3 regions of the Paenibacillus sp. FJAT-27812 genome follow, and region 3 is predicted to be linked to each of the others. Evidence: predicted binding sites of a transcription regulator. Region 3 holds the regulator's gene; each other region holds the start of a gene.

Region 1 (6,710 bases), 4.0 Mb from region 3:
CGATTAACTCGGCTAGGCCCCCGGTCGCAATAACGCGCGGATTGACGCAAAACTCGTTACGAATGCGTTTTACGATTCCATCTACTTGTCCAGCATAACCGAAAATAATGCCAGCCTGCATCGACGTTACCGGATTGCGCCCAATTACGCTCTTTGGCCTTACCAGCTCAATGCGCGGCAGCTTCGCGGCACGCTGATACAGCGCCTCGGTCGAAATGCCGATTCCCGGAACAATAGCCCCGCCTAAATAATTGCCGCCTTCATCGATATAATCAAATGTCGTAGCCGTTCCAAAATCGACGACAATAAGGGGTGATCCGTATTTGACGATGCCCGCTACGGAATTCACGATGCGGTCGGCTCCGACTTCACGCGGATTTTCATAGCGGATGTTTAATCCTGTTTTTACGCCAGGCCCTACGACAAGCGGTGTTTTGCGCAAATATTTTAAGCATAGCTGCTCTAACGTCCGCATTAGAGGAGGCACCACCGATGAAATAATGACACCGTTTATCTGCTCCAGCTTCACGCCTGCGTAATGAAACAGATTGTGAATGTTAATGCCGTACTCATCTACTGTCGCCGAACGATTCGTGCTAAGCCGCCAGTGGTGCAAAAGTTCTTTCCCTTTGTATACGCCGAGCACAATGTTCGTATTCCCGACATCAATGACGAGGATCAAAGCGGTTCCCCACCCTTCTTCGCATTCAAATCCAAGCTAATATCCAGCGCGTTGAAGGAGTAAGTCAGTCCGCCTACGGAAATAACGTCAACTCCACATGCCGCAATACGATTTATGGTTTCTAATGAAACGCCGCCTGATGCTTCTACGATAACATGAGGCGAAGCTCCCTTGATTCGAGCGACCGCTTCTCTCATCCGATCAGGGGCCATATTGTCGAGCATGATAATGTCTGCGCCGCATGCCAGCGCTTCATCAACCTGTTCAAGCGACTCCGTCTCCACTTCAATTTTCATCGTATGCGGAATTTTGCGGCGTGCTGCTTCAACCGCCGCGCGAATGCCGCCAGAGCCTTTAATATGATTGTCTTTGATCATAACCGCATCGTACAGCCCAAACCGGTGGTTCGCTCCACCGCCAACGCGCACGGCATACTTCTCCAGCATTCGGTGGCCAGGCGTTGTTTTGCGTGTATCCACAAGCCGGACCGGAAGCCCCTCAAGCGCATCTACGAAAGCGCGTGTCTTAGTAGCAATGCCCGATAGTCTCTGCATCAGGTTAAGCGCAAGACGCTCGCCTATAAGCAAGCTATGTGTACTGCCCTCTACGATTGCAATTACCGTACCTTTATCTACATAGTCGCCGTCCTGTACCTTCTGCTCGAACACAAGCGACGAATCTACAACCTCAAATACAAGCTTAGCGATGGGAAGCCCTGCAATAATGCCGCTTTCCTTCACGTGAATAACGGCCTTTGACTTCGACTCCCTAGGAATCGTGGTCTCCGTCGTTATATCTCCGCTGCCCAAATCCTCTGCCAGCCAGCCGCGAATTTGCTCGCGCACTGCAGCATCATATCCGCCTGCCGTCCATTCATACATCTTCTATCCGCTCCTCCGTCAGTCCATATAGACGGTGCAACACCGTATGCTTTCTCCATGACACATCGTCGCGTGCCGGGAAGTCTTCCCGATAATGCGCTCCACGGCTTTCCTCCCGCGAAAGCGCCGCTTCCGTGGTCAGCATCGCACAGGTTAACAAATTAGCAAACTCGTACTCTTCACGCTCGGTTAGAACCGATTGATAAATCGACAGCTGACGCTTCAATTCCTCAAGACCCTTCTCAAGCCCCTTTGCATCACGGCGCAAGCCAGCATAACGCACCATAATTTTTTGCAGCTTAAGCCGTCTTTCCACTACAGCCTGAATCGATGTGCTGCTTCGTTCTGTTTCATTCTCAATAACAGGCGTAATCGTACTGCCTGACAGCTCATTAATTCGTTTCACGATTCTTCTGCCGAATACGATCGCCTCGGAAAGCGAATTGCTTGCCAGTCGATTAGCGCCATGGACACCGGTGGATGATACCTCGCCGCATGCGAACAAACGCTTAATGTTCGTTTCCCCATTTAGGTCGGTTTTCACTCCTCCCATCATATAATGCATGGCAGGCGCAACCGGAATCCAGTCGGACGTCAAATCGAGACCATATCTCAAACAGTATTCATATATAGTAGGAAAACGATGCTTTACCATTTCCGCTGATTCATGCGTAATATCGATATAAACAAACGTCGATTTCGTCTCTTCCATCTCGCTGACGATCGCCCTTGCTACAACGTCCCTAGGCGCAAGCTCCAGCTGCTCATGGTAGCGTTCCATGAAGCGCTCTCCTTTAATATTGCGAAGATACGCCCCTTCTCCGCGCACGGCCTCCGAAATGAGAAATCTCGGAGCGCCCGGATAGCATAACGAAGTCGGATGGAATTGAATAAACTCCACGTCCTGTATGTATGCGCCTGCACGGTAAGCCATCGCAATACCGTCACCTGTTGCCACTTCGGGATTGGTTGTATAGCGATAGAGCTGTCCTGCTCCGCCAGAGCTCAAGATGACCGCTTTTCCTTTGACGAACAAGCGTTGTCCGCTAGGCTTCTGCACGATTGCGCCGCAGCATTCCCCATCCTGAGTCACGAGATCGATGACAAAGTGGTCGTCCCACACTTCGATTTTCGGATTAGCGACAGCGGTTTCCGATAGCGCTCTAACGATCTCAAAGCCAGTCGCGTCCCCATTGGCATGCAAAATACGCCGCTGGCTATGCGCGCCTTCCTTCGTGAGAGCAAACTCGCCATTTTCCAAATCGAACTGCGTTCCCATCTGGATCAGGCTGCGAACACCCTTCGGTCCCTCATGCACAAGTACATCAACCGCCTCATTCGAACACAAACCAGCGCCTGCAATAAGCGTATCCTGTCTATGATAGGCAGGCGAATCCTCGTCCGAAATAACGGCAGCGATACCGCCCTGCGCATAGCGAGTGTTGCTGTCTAGCAGCGATTTCTTCGTAATCATAAGAACGGAATTATTTTCGCTTGCCCGTATAGCGGTAAAAAGACCGGCAATGCCGGCCCCGATAACAATGACGTCTTTTTCAATAACAGGCAGCTCACTCAACTGCACATCGACTAAATATCTAGGAATCATTATGGCTCCTCCAAGCGTAAACGGCAAAAGCCGACCTTTGGCTTCGTTTTGCTTTCGTTTCGTGGTGAAATATAAGCATAATCATAGAATTAGAACAAATAAGTTCTTATATTTCAAACATAGGAGTAGCGCATACTACTTCACGAGTAGCATGCGCTCCAAGGACAAACGAGCTTGATCCGCAACATGCGGCGGCACATAGATTTGAGGCTGCATCGTCTCTAAGCTTTTCACGAGCTTCTTCAAATTGTTGACCTTCATGTTCGGGCAAACCAAATATTTAGATGCAAAATGGAATGTCTTGCCTGGGCTGTCCAGACGAAGCTGATAACCTGTACCGTCCTCTGTCCCTACGATAAACTCTTGGCAATCCGATTCTTTGCAATATTTAATGATGGCGGTTGTACTGCCTACAAAATCGCCAAGCTCAACCACTTCCGGACGGCATTCCGGGTGAACAACAAACTGTGCGTTCGGATATTTCGCTTTCATTTCTTCTACGTCTTTCACTGTTAGCATGTCATGCGTGTTGCAGTAGCCTTCCCAGATAATCATTTTCTTATCGGTGTTCTGCTGCACATAGTGACCAAGGTTTTTGTCCGGTACCCAGATGACTTCGTCGCCCTCAACCGAATTAACAACCTTAACCGCATTCGCCGACGTACAGCAAATGTCAGTCTCCGCTTTGATTTCCGCAGACGAGTTGATGTAAGTAACGACTTTTGCATTCGGATGCTGCGCTTTCAGCTTGCGCAAGCCATCTACGCTTACCATGTCTGCCATCGGGCAGCCGGCACGCTCATCAGGAATGATTACGGTCTTGTTCGGTGCCAAAATCTTAGCGCTCTCACCCATAAAGTGAACGCCGCAGAATACGATTACATCGGCATCCGTTTGGGCAGCTTTCTGCGCAAGCAGGAAGGAGTCGCCGCGGAAATCAGCTACCTCTTGAATTTCATCACGTTGATAATAATGGGCTAAAATGATAGCATTCCGTTCTTTCTTCAACTGTAACAACCGTTCACGCAGCTCACGGTTTTGCTCCGCCTTGCGTTCCAGTGCCAGTGCTTCCACAGTAGATCCTCTCCTCTTATGAGGGATGGGGGATAATGCCCATTCCGTAATGCGGCAAGCTGAACTTTGTGAATTGATGCACAAACTTAGAAAGTCGCTCGCCTATAGTTTAAACCAAAAGGGATAAATTCATTTGATTAAGATTTAATTTACACGTGGTAGATGCTACTGTCAATGTATTAAAGGCCATTTTCGGGCAGCAATTTAAAATTAATTAATATAAGGGCTGTCTATGAGCAAAGTTCTACTTAAATAGCCGTCCAAAAATAAAAAAAGGGTCTCTATCCATAATTGGATAGAGACCCTAGCATCATTTTTAGATCGGCTGCTACCGTTTAGCAGGATCGTAAGGCTGGCCAAGTGCCGATGGCGCGTTCGAGCGTCCAACAGCGCCTGCCAATACAACGAGCGTCAAGACGTAAGGCAGCATGTAGAAGAACTCAACCGGAATTTGCTTCGAGAATTCAAACAGCTGCGCAAAACTTCTCAGCGCCTGTGCAAGGCCGAAGAACATGGCAGCGCCAACGACGCCAAGCGGATTCCATTTGCCGAATATCAGGGCTGCCAGCGCGATAAACCCTTGCCCCGAAATCGTATTATGGGCAAAGCTGCTCGTCGTAGTCAGCGTAATCGTCGCGCCGCCAAGACCCGCAAGCGCTCCGCTAAGCAATACGCCGATATAGCGATATTTTGTAACACTGATGCCGACAGTGTCCGCAGAGCTTGGATGCTCGCCTACCGCGCGAAGGCGCAAGCCAAATGGCGTACGGAAAAGGACGAAGTAGCTGACAACGGCAAGAATAATGACGATATAGGTTGTCGGATAAGCTGTAAATATCGCTTTGCCAAGCAACGGTATATCGGATAAGTAAGGTATTTTCCATTTATGAAATACGTTTGCAAGCTGCGGCGTTTGTCCTGAACCATCATACAAGCTTTTGGTTAGGTACAGCGACAAGCCGAGCGAGAAAATGTTAATCACGACACCCACAACCGTCTGATCGGCACGGAACGTTATCGTGGATACGGCATGCAGAAGCGAGACCAGAACGCCATATATGGCTGCCGCTACGAGACCGATCCAAGGCGAAGCATTTCCAAGGCCGGCTTGGATCGCATATTCGGTTGCAACCGCCGCAGCGAATGCACCGGATACCATCAAGCCCTCTAGCCCTATGTTGACGACACCTGAGCGCTCGGAGTACATGCCTCCAAGTGCTGTAAAGATAAGAGCGGTGGAGAACACGAGTGTTGTATTAATAAGCTGCCCAATAACATCGACCACGTTCATTTTACACCGCCTCCTTCCGCTTGCTTGCACGTTTATTTAGAAAAGGCTTGAGGAACCACTTCACTAGTCCATGCGAAGCAACGAAGAAAATAACGGCGCCGATTACGATGCGCACAACCTCTGGAGGAACGCCTGCGCCAAAGCTCATACCAGCCGAGCCGTAGCTTAGACCTCCGAACAAAATGGCTCCAAGCAGAACGCCGATTGGCGTATTGCCGCCAAGCAATGCTACCGCAATGCCATCGAATCCGTATCCTGGCGAAGCGGCCATAACCGTCTGGTTGCCGAACACGCCCAAAATTTCAAACACGCCGCCAAGACCGGCAAATACGCCGCTTATAAACATGGATTTAACCATCGTTAATTTAACGTTCATGCCTGCATACAAAGCCGCATCGGGATTATGTCCAACCGCGCGCAGCTCATAACCCTGCTTCGTGCGCCAAAGCACGATGTAAAACACAACGATGCAGATAAGCGCGATGATCGTACCCCAGTGCATGCGGGCGTTGTCCGTCAGTTTAATTAGCCAATCAATTTTCACCATCGCCGACTCATGAACAGCCATCGATTTTTGTTGGCCTTTCTCCACTAGGAACTTCGCGATAATAAAGTTGGACAGGAACAAAGCGATCCAGTTCAACATAATCGACGAAATAACTTCATTGACGCCGCGTTTTGCTTTCAAGTATCCAGCAATTGCCGCCCAAAGTCCGCCAAATACAGCTCCTGTAATAATAGCGAGCGGAGCATGGATATACCAAGGCAAGTCGAGCAGCACGCCGATAATCGTCGCGCCCGTCATACCCATTACAAATTGTCCTTCAACCCCGATATTGAAGAGTCCGGTACGGAATGCAAATGAAACCGCCAAACCCGTGAAGATCAAAGGCGTAATCGCCCGAACTGCTTCCCCCATGTTGTAAGGCGTGCTGAAGAGCTTGTCCAGCAATGAGCTGTAAGCCAGAATTGGATTGTAGCCTCCAGCCACCATTGCAATAGCGCCAATCAATAACCCGAGTATGATCGCTACACCGGGAATAAGGATAGATGTTTTATTAAATATTTTTTTCAAAGTTTCCATATACGCTATCCTCTCCCCTCTGATGCAGCAACAGCCGACTTATTGCCAGCCATCATCAAACCAAGCTGTTGATCGTCCCTATTCTCAGCATC
Region 2 (6,710 bases), 3.8 Mb from region 3:
TTCTCCGCCAAGCGCCGGAATCACTTTTGTGTCCTCGGAGATGTTTAGAATGACATCATTGTCTGTCGATTGGTCAGAGCCTACATTAACGTAAACTTGGCCTTCCGTAGTGCGGTCCGAAGCGACGACCGTGCCTTCGATTTTGTTTGTTTCCGTTTCTTTCACAACGATTTTGTCAGCTGTCGTTTGTGCTGGGTAGATCATCGTCATGACTTCGCCGTAGTTCACTTCGACGCGTACATCATTTTTTAATGCGTCTAGCGTCAAAGGCTTGCCGTCAAGCCCGACAATTTGAGTTTCCTCGTCTACGGTTAGAATCACATGATCCACTCCGCCTTTAGCCATCGGCTTGCCAATTACCGTAATTTTATTGTCAGCCACGCTTGTAATGATCCCGTCTGTACCTACAGCGTTTTGCTCGGTTTCGTCAGCCGTCGTATTCACCACCACGTATTTTGTAGTTGATTGCGGCGGAAGGCTCATCGTAACGGCCGGACCGTAAAATGCTTTTACGCTCATGCCAGCCTTGATCGCGCTGGCTTCAATAGCCTTGCCATTTTGATCCAGAAGCTGTGCTTTGTCGGCAAAATGCAAAACGATGGTTTCCTCGATTGAAGTGTAAATATCTTTGCCTTTTACGACGATCCCGTTTTCCTGCACTTCAGATACGGTACCGTCAATTGCCGTAAAGCTTTGGTCTTGAACAACAAGCGTCAAAGCTGTTCCTTGCGCTGGTATGCTTTTCGTTATCGCACCGCCGTAGAATGCTTTAACTACCTTTTTTTCATCAATAATGGTTTTTAATGGAACCGTTTTCCCTTTAGCGTCCACAATCTTCGTATCTTTGGTGATCGAAAGAATAATTTGGCTTTGGTCGCCCACAGCAAGGCTGCGGCCTGTAACGGTAATGAATTTGCCTGTTTTATCATTAACGAAATCTGTTATTTGACCCATCGTTCCCGGTACAATTTTAAATTGATTTTGGATAGGTCCTTGTCCGTTATGGATCGTCGGCTGCGGAACGTCCTGTGCACTCGCTGCCAACGGCATAGCTGCCATCGCAAAAATAGATGCTGTTGCTAGTACTTTGTACATTTTGTTCATCTGTCATTCCTCCAATTCTGAATCATGCTTCGTGTATGTTTATCGAAATGGCCTACAGTTTTTAGACGAGGAGGATTTTGGAATGTTGCACAAGCTTTATTTGTATATGGTAAAAATTAACTTAGTTGTGTGTATTGTGTGAACATAATTTCTTATTCATGCGGATAAAAATCTTCTTCCCCCGCATGGGTGTGATGTCGGTATTTGTCCAAATCGACACGTCCATCCGTGCTCGTTTCTACACCTTCTTCGTTCAAATAAAACGACTGCATATAACGGGCTTCCTCATCCCGTATCGCGATTTCGCCCTTGGCATTCACCACCCGGTGCCAAGGGAGCTGATGGATGCTGCTTAGCGAATGAAGAATCCGAACGACCTGGCGGGCGCCTCTGCGGCTTCCCGCCTGCTCCGCGATTTGCCCGTATGTCATGACGGTGCCTTTTGGAATAGCTTTAATGATTTCAATGACTCTTTTTGTAAAAGGCTGCATATGGATCTCTCGCTTTCTATAGGGATAATTCGCGTAAAATCGACAAAAAATAAACTGCTATCCGTTTATGATAACGCATCGAAATATTTTTTTGAAAAAAGTTATAAATTTCTTTTTAACTTTTGGTGAAAACGATGTAGAATAGAAGCAAAGGGTTCAAATCCGATTTCGTCTACTCGCTATCTTATCCCTTCTTCAAGTGGGGATTAAACCGTTACGTGCACACAGACATTTTTTCGGAAAACTATGTGAAAAGTGTAACAATCTTTTTGGGTGCATCCTAACCTCTAGCGGCTGACACGATTGCGACTAAAACTTACTTTCAAATTTACGCAAAGGAGGACATTCTATTATGTCACAATCATCTGCAGGACAAGAGGTTGCAGCTAGCCTCGCCGAAGAAAAACAAACGTTAGATGTACTTGATCAGTTATTGAAGCCGGAGGTTCAACAGTCGTTGACTGTGCTTGTCGACAACCTTCCAAAGCTGGCTGAAATGGTTACTCTGATGACCAAAGCTTATGATTTCGCACAAAACATCGCTACAGACAAAGTGTTGATCAACGATTTCGCTCAAGGTATCGGTGAGTTCGTCAAACCGGTTCAAGAGAAAGCAAAAGGTATCGCAACAGCTGCAATCGAAGCTGGCGAGCGCTCACAGGAAGCTGCTGGCTCCTCTGTTGGCCTATTCGCTATGTTGAAAATGCTGAAAGATCCGGAAGTTCAAAAAACACTACGCTTTGCGCAAGCTTTCCTTAGTGTGCTGTCTGAACGCAAAAACGATAAAGTATAAACACTGAATACGTATAGAACGAACGGAGGATGAACATGTCGAAGCAAATTTTAATTCTTGGTGGCGGTTATGGCGGTCTACTTACTGCTCTAACAGCTCGCAAACACTTGTCAGCAGCAGAAGCTAGCATCACAATCGTTAACCGTTTCCCAACTCACCAAATCATTACCGAGCTGCACAGACTTGCAGGGGATACCATTGCAGAACAAGCGGTTGCTCTTCCGCTTAGCAAGCTTCTTGGCGACAAGCAAGTTAACATCATCGTTGACTCGGTGAAAGAGATTAAACCAAACGAGAAGCAAGTTCTTCTTGCAAGCGGCCAAGTACAAAAGTACGATACGCTGGTTGTTGCACTAGGCAGCGAAACGAACTACTTCGGTATCCCAGGTCTGGAAGAGAACAGCCTTGTTCTTAAATCCGTTGCAGATGCTAACCGCATCCGCAAGCATGTTGAAGATCGTCTTGACGCTTACAAAAAATCAGGCAACAAAGCTGACGCAACAATCGTTGTTGGCGGCGGCGGCTTGACTGGCGTTGAGCTTGTTGGCGAATTTGCAGACAGACTTCCTGAAGTCTGCCGCAGCAAAGGGATCGACTTCAATGATATTTCGCTTTATTGCGTAGAAGCTGGTCCAGCTGTTCTGCCAATCTTCCCTAAAGTATTGATCGACCGCGCTGTAACAAGCCTTGAGAAACGCGGCGTTAACTTCATTACTAGCGTTGCGATTACAGAAGCTACAAAAAGCTCCGTATCGCTTAAAGACGGCCGTACAATCGAGTCCAGCACCATCATCTGGACTGGCGGCGTAAAAGGCAACCCTGTTGTCGGAAGCAGCGGTCTTGCAGAAGATCGCGGCCGTTCACTCGTGACGCCAACGCTGCAATCGACGTCGCATGCTGATGTTTTCCTTGCTGGCGACTGCGCGGTTGTATTCCCTGAAGGCAGCGAACGTCCTTACCCTCCAACAGCTCAGCTTGCTTGGCAAATGGGCGAAACGGTAGGCTACAACCTAGCGGTTCAAATCAAAGGCGGCGTTATGGATAAATTCGTGCCCGTATTCTCCGGAACGCTTGGCAGCCTTGGCCGCAAAGACGGCGTAGGTACAATCGGCGGCAACGCGACACAATTGAAGGGCTTGCCTGCATCCCTGATGAAGGAAGCAAGTAACGTTCGTTACCTGTCGCATATCCACGGACTATTCGCACTTGCGTACTAATATATGAAAAAAAGAAGAAGGAGGGCAATTGCCCTCCTTCTTTCTTTTGTTTAAATGCGGATACTCAACTCATTCAATTGGCGCTGCTCGCGTGATCCTGTTTTTTCCCGCGTTTTTTGAGACATACAAAGCTTTATCTGCTTGCTGAAACAGCTCCTCAAAGGTTATGCCGTCTCTATTCGCGCTCACTAGCCCTCCGCTGGTTGTTACCGAAATCGTTTTCTCCTCGTTAATCCAGGTTTCACTGCCTTCTATCATCCTGCGTAAGCGCTCCGATCGCTCATCGCTATCGCCGGCGAAGCGCTCCTTCAGAAATATAGCAAATTCTTCGCCGCCTACCCTGCCTACAATGCCGTAATCCGCATATACCTTGGCTAACAGGCTTGAGAAGGTAATCAGCACCTTGTCGCCCGCCAAATGCCCGTGTACATCGTTAATCCTCTTAAAATCATCGATATCCAGCAGCAGCAGGGAACAGCCCACGCTTGTCTCATTCAACTGCTCTCCCACTCTTTCGACAAAATGTCTGCGATTGAATACGCCAGTCAAATCATCGATTGTCGCTTGCGCGTACAGCTTCTGTCCGGTTGCTCTCGCGTGCTGCGCCTCCAGGATTTTATAATCCATCGCTTGTCTTAGCCGGTGGAAGACATACACGATTGCAATCAAACTAGACATAAATAGCAATAAAACAAAGGTGTGAATGAGCATCGTCGTCGTAAATTGATTATAGGCTTCTTCGCCGATTTCAAGCTTGTTAACATGAATAAATTTGTTCGCAATATATATGCCATTTAGCAGTAATACTAAGGAGCAAACGATGATCATGAACCATCGATCGACGTACAGGCAAAATAAAGTAACGAGCGGGAACACAAAGGTGAACGTAACGGGCGTCGTTGCCGACAATAAAGTGAACACGTACATGAAGAAGAAGCCGCTAAAGGTGGCGTATCTCACATATCTTGTGAGCGGATTTATTTTGTAAAAAATCGTGCCGGCTATAACGGACAGAAATCCCACCGTCAACATAGGAAGCACAAAAACAAGCGATCGTGTTCCTTTCTCGAATTCGATCAGAAAACCCGCCGATAAGATAAACACCATAATCCAGCATATGATGATCACTATAAAATTTACAGCGCTTTCATAATAAAAAGCTTTCTGCTCTTTTATATCGAATACTCCTCTCTGCGGACCTCCATTTATACTCATATCGTACAAGGAAATGGTTGCCTTGTCACTGAAATGATCGTACGGGCAATCCCGATTATTCATCGTTCCACGCTCATCATAACACAAAACAATGCCAAGCATCATTTGATAATGCTTGGCATTGTTTTGTGTTATTAAATATAACTTTGTAATACTAAGTATTACTCGGCATTGCTAAAATAGGCTGAAAACGGCTTTAAAATGGCCAGAAATGCCTAAAATATGTCATTAACTCCATGCTTCAATGTCATCATCATCTATTTCTTCCTCAGCTACCGGCTCTGGAGCAGTCGCAGAAGGTGCTTTTTCTACTTCCTCAACTGCTTCTGATGCTGCTGCCATTTGCTCTATGCCGGCTGCATAGGGACGATATTCGCTTGCTGCTTGCTGCAAAGCGGGTGTGCCCTGCAGCATATTTCTTTCCGTCGGAACGAAGGCCTGCAAGTTGCGAACACCGTTCAATGCAATTTCATTCTCCACCAAATAACGCAGAGAATCCATTAGGTTGGATTGCGAGTTGAGCCATTGCATCACTAATGGATCTTCTGTTTTTTTGGTTTTCAAGCTGATGTTGTCACCGGGAAGCTTAGTCTTTTTCATATCAATCACCTACCAGAATCCGTTAGATTATGCCCAAGCTTGCGTTATGCAGCTTATGCAGGCTGTACCGCTTTGTTTTTGAGCGCTTCGTAAATTTTGCCGCGCACAAAAGCATCGAGCCCCATTGCATTAAGCAGAACGGCATATTCGGCCGGAATATATAGCAGCTGCATTTCTCTTTCCGAGCACAACTCTTTCAGCTGCGGATATAGAACTGAACGCATCAAAATGCTTCCGCCGCCATATACGCAAATAAGATCAATCTCATTGCGAGCTTTCGTGAGCTGTTTTTTGACATGCTGAACGATTTGCCTAACTTGGCTTTCAAGCGGTCTCTTTAATGTTTTCAGAGCTCTCGCATGGTATTTATGCTTCGGATTTTTGATTACATCGCTGAAAAACTGCCTTGGGCTATCCGGTAAATGGATGAGTCGGTTGAACTCCTGCAAAGCTTCTTCAATCGCATAACCAGCGCCGTGGTGGCTGCCGTGAACGAATTGACGCAAAAACTTATTGCCCTCGGTAATCGGATACTCCGTGGAGCCATCTCCGATATCGATATGAAGAATACGCTTGTCTTTGAAGAAGCTGCCGTTAAATTTCTTCTCGATTCCATAGGATTGCAGGAAATCTTCAAAGATTTCGCCTTCTCTCCAGCCGCCAGCGGAATCCTTCTGAAGCGTGAAAATAACCGGCGTCGCTTCCGGTACAACCTTAGCGAACGGGAATACGATTTTTACAGCTACGCGTTGAATGCCCAAATGAACGGTCACATGATGCGTGCCGGAAGTGAACCGTTTCTCGAATTTCGCAGATGTCTCGTCCGTATGCTGAGTAACCGGCAGCGCCGTAGCCATATCCACCTCCACGTCGATTTGCGCGGGGATTTTTTTCTCTTCGTCATACGCCTTTTGGACAGCCATCGCCGCGATTTGAGCGAGCGTATTGATGACCGGAAGGTCCATGTCGCTTTTTAGATCGATGCCGATTTGAAGGTTGTCCAATATTTCTCCGCTCTCTAGAGCGAACTTCCCTACATAGTACATGCCCGGTCTAGCTGCAGGCGAATCAATCGTAACAACAAGCTGGTCCTGCAAGTTTTTCACAAAACTTTCCGGCGTTTGCTCTTCGCTCCATGGAAGCTCGTCCACCGTACAATTCACATTTGGCTGCTGAATCAGTTTACCGTCGATAATAAGATCATGCTCACTGTTTCCGTTATCGTTGCCTACAAAGAAATGATAATTCATAATTGCTCTCCTCCTAGAAAAGGTTTTAGGAAACAAAATT
Region 3 (6,710 bases):
GAACGCCGAGCAGCAGCATCGGAACGACGTTTTGACCAATAAAAATAAAGAAAGCAATAAGAACAGGTACAAATCCAATCGCGATATCTGCTCCGTATTTTCTCATATTACCATGCCTCCAATTGGGCTGGCGTACGTGGAAGCACCACATATTTGACGGCTTCCGTATTTTTAATCGTAATATAAACGTTGGTATCGTCCATTTCTGTCGTTACCGTTGTGTCCTTCATAGATTTAGCTGCATCATCCATAGCAGCCGGAATGCTCGAATACGTTTTTGTCTCCATTGCTTCTGCAACTTTGAACATCGAAGAATACCAAAGATCATCAAGCTGTTTATTCGATTTGCCTTTGATTTCAAGATCGAGCCTGCGATTGCCAAACACGTCTTTGCCATTCGTTGCAATGCTGCCGTATATATCTCTAATATTGGCGTCAGGCGCCAATTCCAACTTAATCTTTACTTCGTCGCGGTTCATGACTGGTTTGTCCGAAGATACGACCCCGTGAACTTCGTTTACTACTTTGTCTAGTGGCGCTGCCACAGCCACTTGATTATAAATCGCCCAGCCTCCGAACAAAACGGATGCCGTAATTGCAGCGGTAATGATTACAGGTATTATTCGTGGTTTTATCATAATCAAAATCCCTCCCGCAGCTGTATATTGATATTTCGTATATCAACTCCGCTATACGAAAGTATATCATGTTTACCTGCGGGAATCGTCCATCAATAAAAGGAAACGGAGCCTTATGGCCCCGTTTTTGCTGGTAAAGTATATGTTTCGACCAATGTCCCTGTATCAAAGCTATAGAAATCATATAGCGAGTGCTGAGGCTTTTGGCCGTTATCGTAATAAACTTCCCAAACCTTTTTGTCATCCAGCAATCCGGGTTGAATCCGTTTGATCTGCGCAGCAGGCTTCTCATTTTTAAATGAGTTCTTTAGCGCTTGCTCAGAGATGCCATCAGAGGCTTTCACAATTTCGGGCAGCTTGTCTCCGGTCATAAAGACGAATACCTTTTCATCCGCTTGATTGACGCCTGTTACGATCCAGCTCTCTTTGCTCCAGATGTGATGGTAGACCGTTTCGATAGATGTAAGGTCAGCCGCCTTGGTCGCTTGCTCCTTGGCGTCCTTTATTGCAGCCCAATGCGGGCTCTGTATCTCGCGGAAATAAATGAAGAAAGCAGTTATAAGCAGCACGAGACATAAGGCGATTAAAATGATCCATCGCTTCAGCGTCATAAACGGCGGACGTTTCCTTGATTGTACTCGCATTAGGCTTGCAGCAAGCGGTCGAAGCTCGCTTGCGCCTCGTAACGGATTTTCTCCTCATCCAGCAACGTGCATTCGCCGTTTTTGAGAACTTGGCGACCGTCGATCCACACATGCGCAACATCGCGTCCAGATCCGGAATAAACCAAATGCGAGATCATATCTGTTTTCGGATAGAAATGCGGCTGTTCAATATCAATAGCGATGAAATCGGCTTTCATTCCTACCTTAAGGCTGCCGATTTGATCCTGCTGCCAGATGGACTTAGCGCCATAAACCGTACCCAGCTTTAATGCCTCGTAAGCAGGAATTGCGGTAGGATCGCCGGAAACGCCTTTATGCAGCAGCGCTGCCATACGAATTTCCTCGAACAAATCCAAATTGTTATTGCTTGCAACGCTGTCTGTTCCAAGTGAAACGGTAACACCTGCGCGAATCAAGTCTGGTACGCGCGCGATGCCGCTCGCCAGCTTAAGATTGCTGACCGGATTATGCGATACCGCTACTCCTTTTGCAGCTAGAAGCTCGATTTCGGCATCATTTAAATGAACCGCATGCGCAACGAGCGATGGGCGCGAGAAGAAACCAAGGCGATCCAAATGCTCGACCGGACGAAGTCCATAATCTTTAACATTTTGCTCAACCTCTGCAATGGTTTCGGACATATGCGTATGCAGCGGCAGATCATAATCATGTGCGGCTTGGACGAAGCGTTCGATATATTCCGGCGGGCAAGTATATGGCGCATGCGGTGAAATCATCGTCGTAATGCGTCCATCCGCTTTGCCGTTCCAATCACGGGCGAAAGCAATAGCTTCAGCAAGCTTAGACTCTTGCACATCCGGCGGGCATAGGCCAATTACGCCTCTTGTCAAAACGCCGCGAATGCCGCTTTGATCAACCATTTGAGCCACTTGATCCATCCGGTCGTACATGTCCACGAATGCTGTCGTGCCTGAGCGCAGCATTTCTACGATGGCAAGCGCGCTGCCGGCACGTGTATCTTGGTCGACATATTTGCCTTCCATCGGCCACATTTTCTGCTCCAGCCATACTTGCAGATTTTGATCATCGGAGTATCCCCGAAGCAAGCTCATCGCTGCATGACCATGCGTATTAATAAGTCCCGGCATAAATGCCAGCTTGCTTCCGTCGATTTTTTGAACGTCCTCTGAGAGCTGCTCCGGCGCCGCCGTACCTATGTAAGTAATTCGGTCGTTCGTAACGACCATATGTCCTTTAAACGTTGGATTTGCGTCATCCATCGTAACAAACAAACCATTTTCAATCCAAATCTGACTCATCCTTTGACTCTCCTTCTCTAACCAAATAGTAGGCTAAGCTAAGCAATTCCTTCGTAAAATCCGCATTGTGTATCCGAATTTCATCGGGTACCCGCAGGATGGCAGGCGCAAAATTAAGAATGCCCTCCACACCCGCTTCGACGAACTGATTTGCAACGTTTTGCGCTTCGAAGGCAGGTACCGTAATGATGCCTATTCTTATCTTCTGCTCCGCAACGGTTTTGACCAGCTCGCTCATAGGCAGCACGATCAAATTGTTGATGCTCGTTCCGATCTTGCTTGGATGCACGTCGAATACGGCCGTAATCTGCATATTATCCTTTGAATATTTATTGTAATTGCATAAGGCATGCCCCAAATTACCGGCTCCCACCAGTGCAACTTTGATTGTCTGATCAACCTTCAAAATCTGCCTTATCTTCTCGATTAGATAAACAACGTCATAACCGACACCCTTGCGCCCAAAATCGCCGAAATAGGCAAGATCCTTTCGGATCTGAGCAGGGTTAAGATCAAGCTTCACGCCCAAATCCTGTGAAGAAACGGTCTGAATTTCGCGATTATGCATCTCATTCAATACTTGGAGATAAATCGGAAGCCTCCTGACGACAGCCTCCGATATTTTTGTTTGCTTCATCGCTTATCCTCCTCTGCACTTGACGCTACTTGACTAACCTGCAGTACTCCTGGCTTCTCATCCGATAACCATTCGCGCATTCGAACAATCATTTGGTCCGTATGCATCGTTTCGATTTTTGGACCTGGCAAAGAATACAAGAAATGTTTTCCATAATACGTGTCAATGACTCTCGTATCGTAAATGATGACAATGCCCTTGTCTTGCGACGTTCTTACAAGCCTGCCAAAGCCCTGTTTAAAACGGATTACCGCTTGGGGTATGGACAGCTTCATAAACGGATTTTGCTTTTGGCGCTGCAGCATTTCAGCTTTAGCTTCTGCCAATGGATGGTTTGGCGGCTGAAAAGGCAGTCTGACGATTGCCAAGCAAATCAAAGCCTCGCCAGGGATGTCTACACCCTCCCAGAAGCTGCTTGTGCCAAGCAATACAGATTCAGGCGTTTGGCGGAATCTTCTCGTAAGCTTCGTTCGGTTGCCGCTGTCGATCCCTTGGCCCAGCACTTGAATGCCGGAAGCGCTTAGCATCTCTTTGAGCGGCTCATAAACTTGCTTCAACATGCGGTAGGATGTGAAAAGGACGAGCATCCTGCCCTGTGTTTCCTTCGCCGCGTCACCGAGTGATTTTACAAGCATCTCCAGATAAGAATCATCCACTGCAGCGCCTCTTAATACCGGGAAATTACGCGGGATAACGACAAGCGCCTGCTCCCTATAATTAAAAGGCGAAGGAAGCTGAACGGTTTTTAGCCGCCCTTGCTCTTCATAACCCGTAAGACCTAGCTGCTCAGCCGCGTATTGGAAAGATTTCTGGACGGATAGCGTTGCTGACGTTAACACGATGCTTTCTTTTACATCAAAGAAATATTTTTGCAGCTGAGCGCTTACATCAACAGGCACGCCGTACAGGTGCACAGACCGGTAACGATAAGTGCTGCTTGCTTCGATCCAGAATACCGAATCCGCCAAATCGAGCTTAATAAACGTCCGCAGCTCATCCTTCAGCCGTGATAAATCACGGACCGCACCGTTCAAATCGGTTATGATCGCCTGCACGCTAGGATCGTCGACGCGGTCCTTAATATCCGTAACCATCTTGTCAACGGTTCGTGTAACGCGGTTCAGCTCCGTATGCAGGTTTCCTTCAACCGTTACGCCATCCTCCCAGCTTGCAGGAAGCTCGTTTTTCTTAAGACGGCATACGGTTTGCCCGTTCTCGGTTGGACCGTCTGAAGAAGTCGTCGTGAAGCTGTAAAGCATCTCGAACAGCTTATCCCAATGCTCCTTGATCTCTTGAAAAATAGGAATGACCGTATCAATCGTCTCCAGCCATGAAGCTTGATGAGCATCATCCTCATACATCAGCTTTTGGCGGAGCGCTGGCAATAAGCCTGACCGGCTGTCCTTAAATAAGCGAAGCACAGCCTGCGTCAAAGAGAAATAGTTGATTTGCATGCCAAGATGTTTTCCTGCCACCTCTTCGACATGATGCGCTTCATCAATAATAAGATGAGTATAGGTTGGAAGCAAACGATGGTCCGCTTGGACGTCCGTAAACAGCATCGAATGGTTCGTAATCGTAACGTCGGCAATATTGGATTCGTGTTTTGCCCGGTGATAGAAGCATCTTTTGAACCATGGGCATGCCCGGTTTAGGCAGGAATCCGTATCGCTCGCTACAGTTGACCAAAAGTCAGCGCCTTTGTTGCCAAAATTCAGCTCCTCTTGATCTCCTGTTTCCGTTTCGCCTAACCAAACAACCATCTGCGCGGCAGTTACCGTATCCTCAATCGGCGATACCAAATCCTTCGTATTTACTTTCCCTTCGAATTTGCGAAGGCACAAGTAATTGCCTCTCCCTTTGAAGATAGAAGCTCTAAATTCGAAAGGTAAAATCTCTTCGAGCAGCGGGATATCACGCTGCCTGAGCTGCTCTTGCAAATTAATCGTATGCGTGCTAACGACAACCTTTTTGCCGTTCTGAATGCCATAGTATAGAGCCGGAATCAAATAACCTAATGACTTCCCCGTACCTGTCCCAGCTTCAATAAGCAAATGCTGATTTTGATTAAGCGCACTGTATACCTCTTGAAACATCGCTACCTGCGCTTCACGCTCTTCATAATTTTCGAACTTTTGTTCAAAACGTTGCCTGACCTCAGCTAAATAATTGTCGAAAGAAACATCCGTCAGCGGCAAAGCGTCGCTGCTCCCTGCGCGTGCAGGCTGCTCGTCGCTCCATTCGCGTACCTTCATCGCGAATTGATTAAAGTAGTCGTATTCATTTGATTCAAAAACGGTTCGATACTCCATCTGCTGCTGCGTATGCTTAATAAACCAGCTCAAATCGCTGCCATCATCCACAAGCGCAGACAGCCGCTGCAAAGTGAGCAGCGGCAATTTGCGTAGCTTTGTAATCGATTCGATCAGCAATTGCGCGGTTGCCCGCGCATCGCTGTCGGCACGATGATGCTGATCATGCTGTATACCGAAGAGCTCAGAAACGGCTCCAAGCTGATACGTATTAATTGTAGGATATAATATGCGAAGCAATTCAATGGTATCGAGCCTGCGCCCGGCAAAAGAACGCAAACCGCAGCGTACCAGCGCTTGGTTCAAAAACCCTGCGTCAAAGCCGACATTGTGTGCGACAAGTACCGCGTCGTCCAATAAGGGGACAAGCTTCGCGATTACCTCGTTTAGCCTTGGAGCATCCGCAACGACCGATTCATCAATGCCGGTTAATTGTGTAATGAAGGCCGGTATTGGGATGTTAGGCCGAACAAAGGAGCTAAACGTATCGATGATTTCAAGCTCATCGGAAACGATGACCAGACCAACTTGCAAAATGTCATCCTCATGGCCATGTCCCGTCGTTTCTAAGTCCAATACTGCAAATTTCATTCATTCCCCGATCCTCTCACAAACAGCACAGCTCCGTGCTTCCGAAATATAACGATAATTGCTTGGGTGTTTCCTGGCATGACTTCAAATTGTTGAGCGGATCCTTGAAGCTTGGGCAGACCTCGTAAGCCTTTTTGAATAACAGCTCCGCTTGCGCCAAATTCATGCGCACCGCTTGAATGCACCCTAGCGCATTATAGCCCATAGCGAGCCATTTGGGAAAGTCCGTCAACGCAATCAACAGTTGAAAATGCCGCTGCGCTTCATTCCAATTTTGGAGATGCATATGAGTCATGCCCAAAAACAGTCTAGCCAAGTTACATTCCGGCGATTGTATAATAGCCGTTTGAAATTGTACCGCTGCTTGCGAAAACATAAATAACTTATAATAGCCTTGACCTTTGGAAATAATCGACGCAAGCTCGTCTGGTATTTCTAAATCAGCTGAATTGCATGGTATTGCAGATGCTGCAGCCTCGCCATGCACGGGTGCGACCAGTTGAGGCTTTGCAGCTGTGGCTAACTCGCCTTGCTGATCCTTGAACTCAGCAAACTTCTCCTCGAATTCAAGCCACTGCGCAATAAAC

The links. Region 3 encodes Rex, which represses fermentation and respiration genes when NADH is low (regulators of the CRP and FNR family bind a similar motif). Its sites were predicted from a motif close to TTGTGAAATATTTCACAA; they were not measured.
Region 1: the regulator Rex is predicted to act here: its motif matches at 4,310-4,327, upstream of nadA (quinolinate synthase NadA).
Region 2: the regulator Rex is predicted to act here: its motif matches at 1,842-1,859, upstream of ADU23_RS09630 (DUF1641 domain-containing protein).

What each region holds. Positions count from the first base shown of each region.
Region 1 is NZ_LIGH01000001.1:1,993,886-2,000,595, forward strand. It holds gene ADU23_RS08535 (type III pantothenate kinase) at 1-682, opposite strand, end outside; gene nadC (carboxylating nicotinate-nucleotide diphosphorylase) at 679-1,563, opposite strand; gene nadB (L-aspartate oxidase) at 1,556-3,169, opposite strand; gene nadA (quinolinate synthase NadA) at 3,305-4,243, opposite strand; gene ADU23_RS08555 (ABC transporter permease) at 4,572-5,534, opposite strand; gene ADU23_RS08560 (ABC transporter permease) at 5,536-6,618, opposite strand; gene ADU23_RS08565 (ABC transporter ATP-binding protein) at 6,624-6,710, opposite strand, start outside.
Region 2 is NZ_LIGH01000001.1:2,230,118-2,236,827, reverse strand. It holds gene ADU23_RS09640 (hypothetical protein) at 1-1,104, opposite strand, end outside; gene ADU23_RS09635 (MGMT family protein) at 1,257-1,595, opposite strand; gene ADU23_RS09630 (DUF1641 domain-containing protein) at 1,948-2,388, shown strand; gene ADU23_RS09625 (NAD(P)/FAD-dependent oxidoreductase) at 2,424-3,605, shown strand; gene ADU23_RS09620 (GGDEF domain-containing protein) at 3,675-4,883, opposite strand; gene ADU23_RS09615 (hypothetical protein) at 5,049-5,420, opposite strand; gene ADU23_RS09610 (ParM/StbA family protein) at 5,474-6,670, opposite strand.
Region 3 is NZ_LIGH01000001.1:6,008,803-6,015,512, forward strand. It holds gene ADU23_RS25665 (AAA family ATPase) at 1-106, opposite strand, end outside; gene ADU23_RS25670 (hypothetical protein) at 108-638, opposite strand; gene ADU23_RS25675 (cell wall elongation regulator TseB-like domain-containing protein) at 752-1,249, opposite strand; gene ADU23_RS25680 (amidohydrolase) at 1,282-2,583, opposite strand; gene ADU23_RS25685 (redox-sensing transcriptional repressor Rex) at 2,564-3,220, opposite strand; gene dinG (ATP-dependent DNA helicase DinG) at 3,217-6,123, opposite strand; gene ADU23_RS25695 (tetratricopeptide repeat protein) at 6,140-6,710, opposite strand, start outside.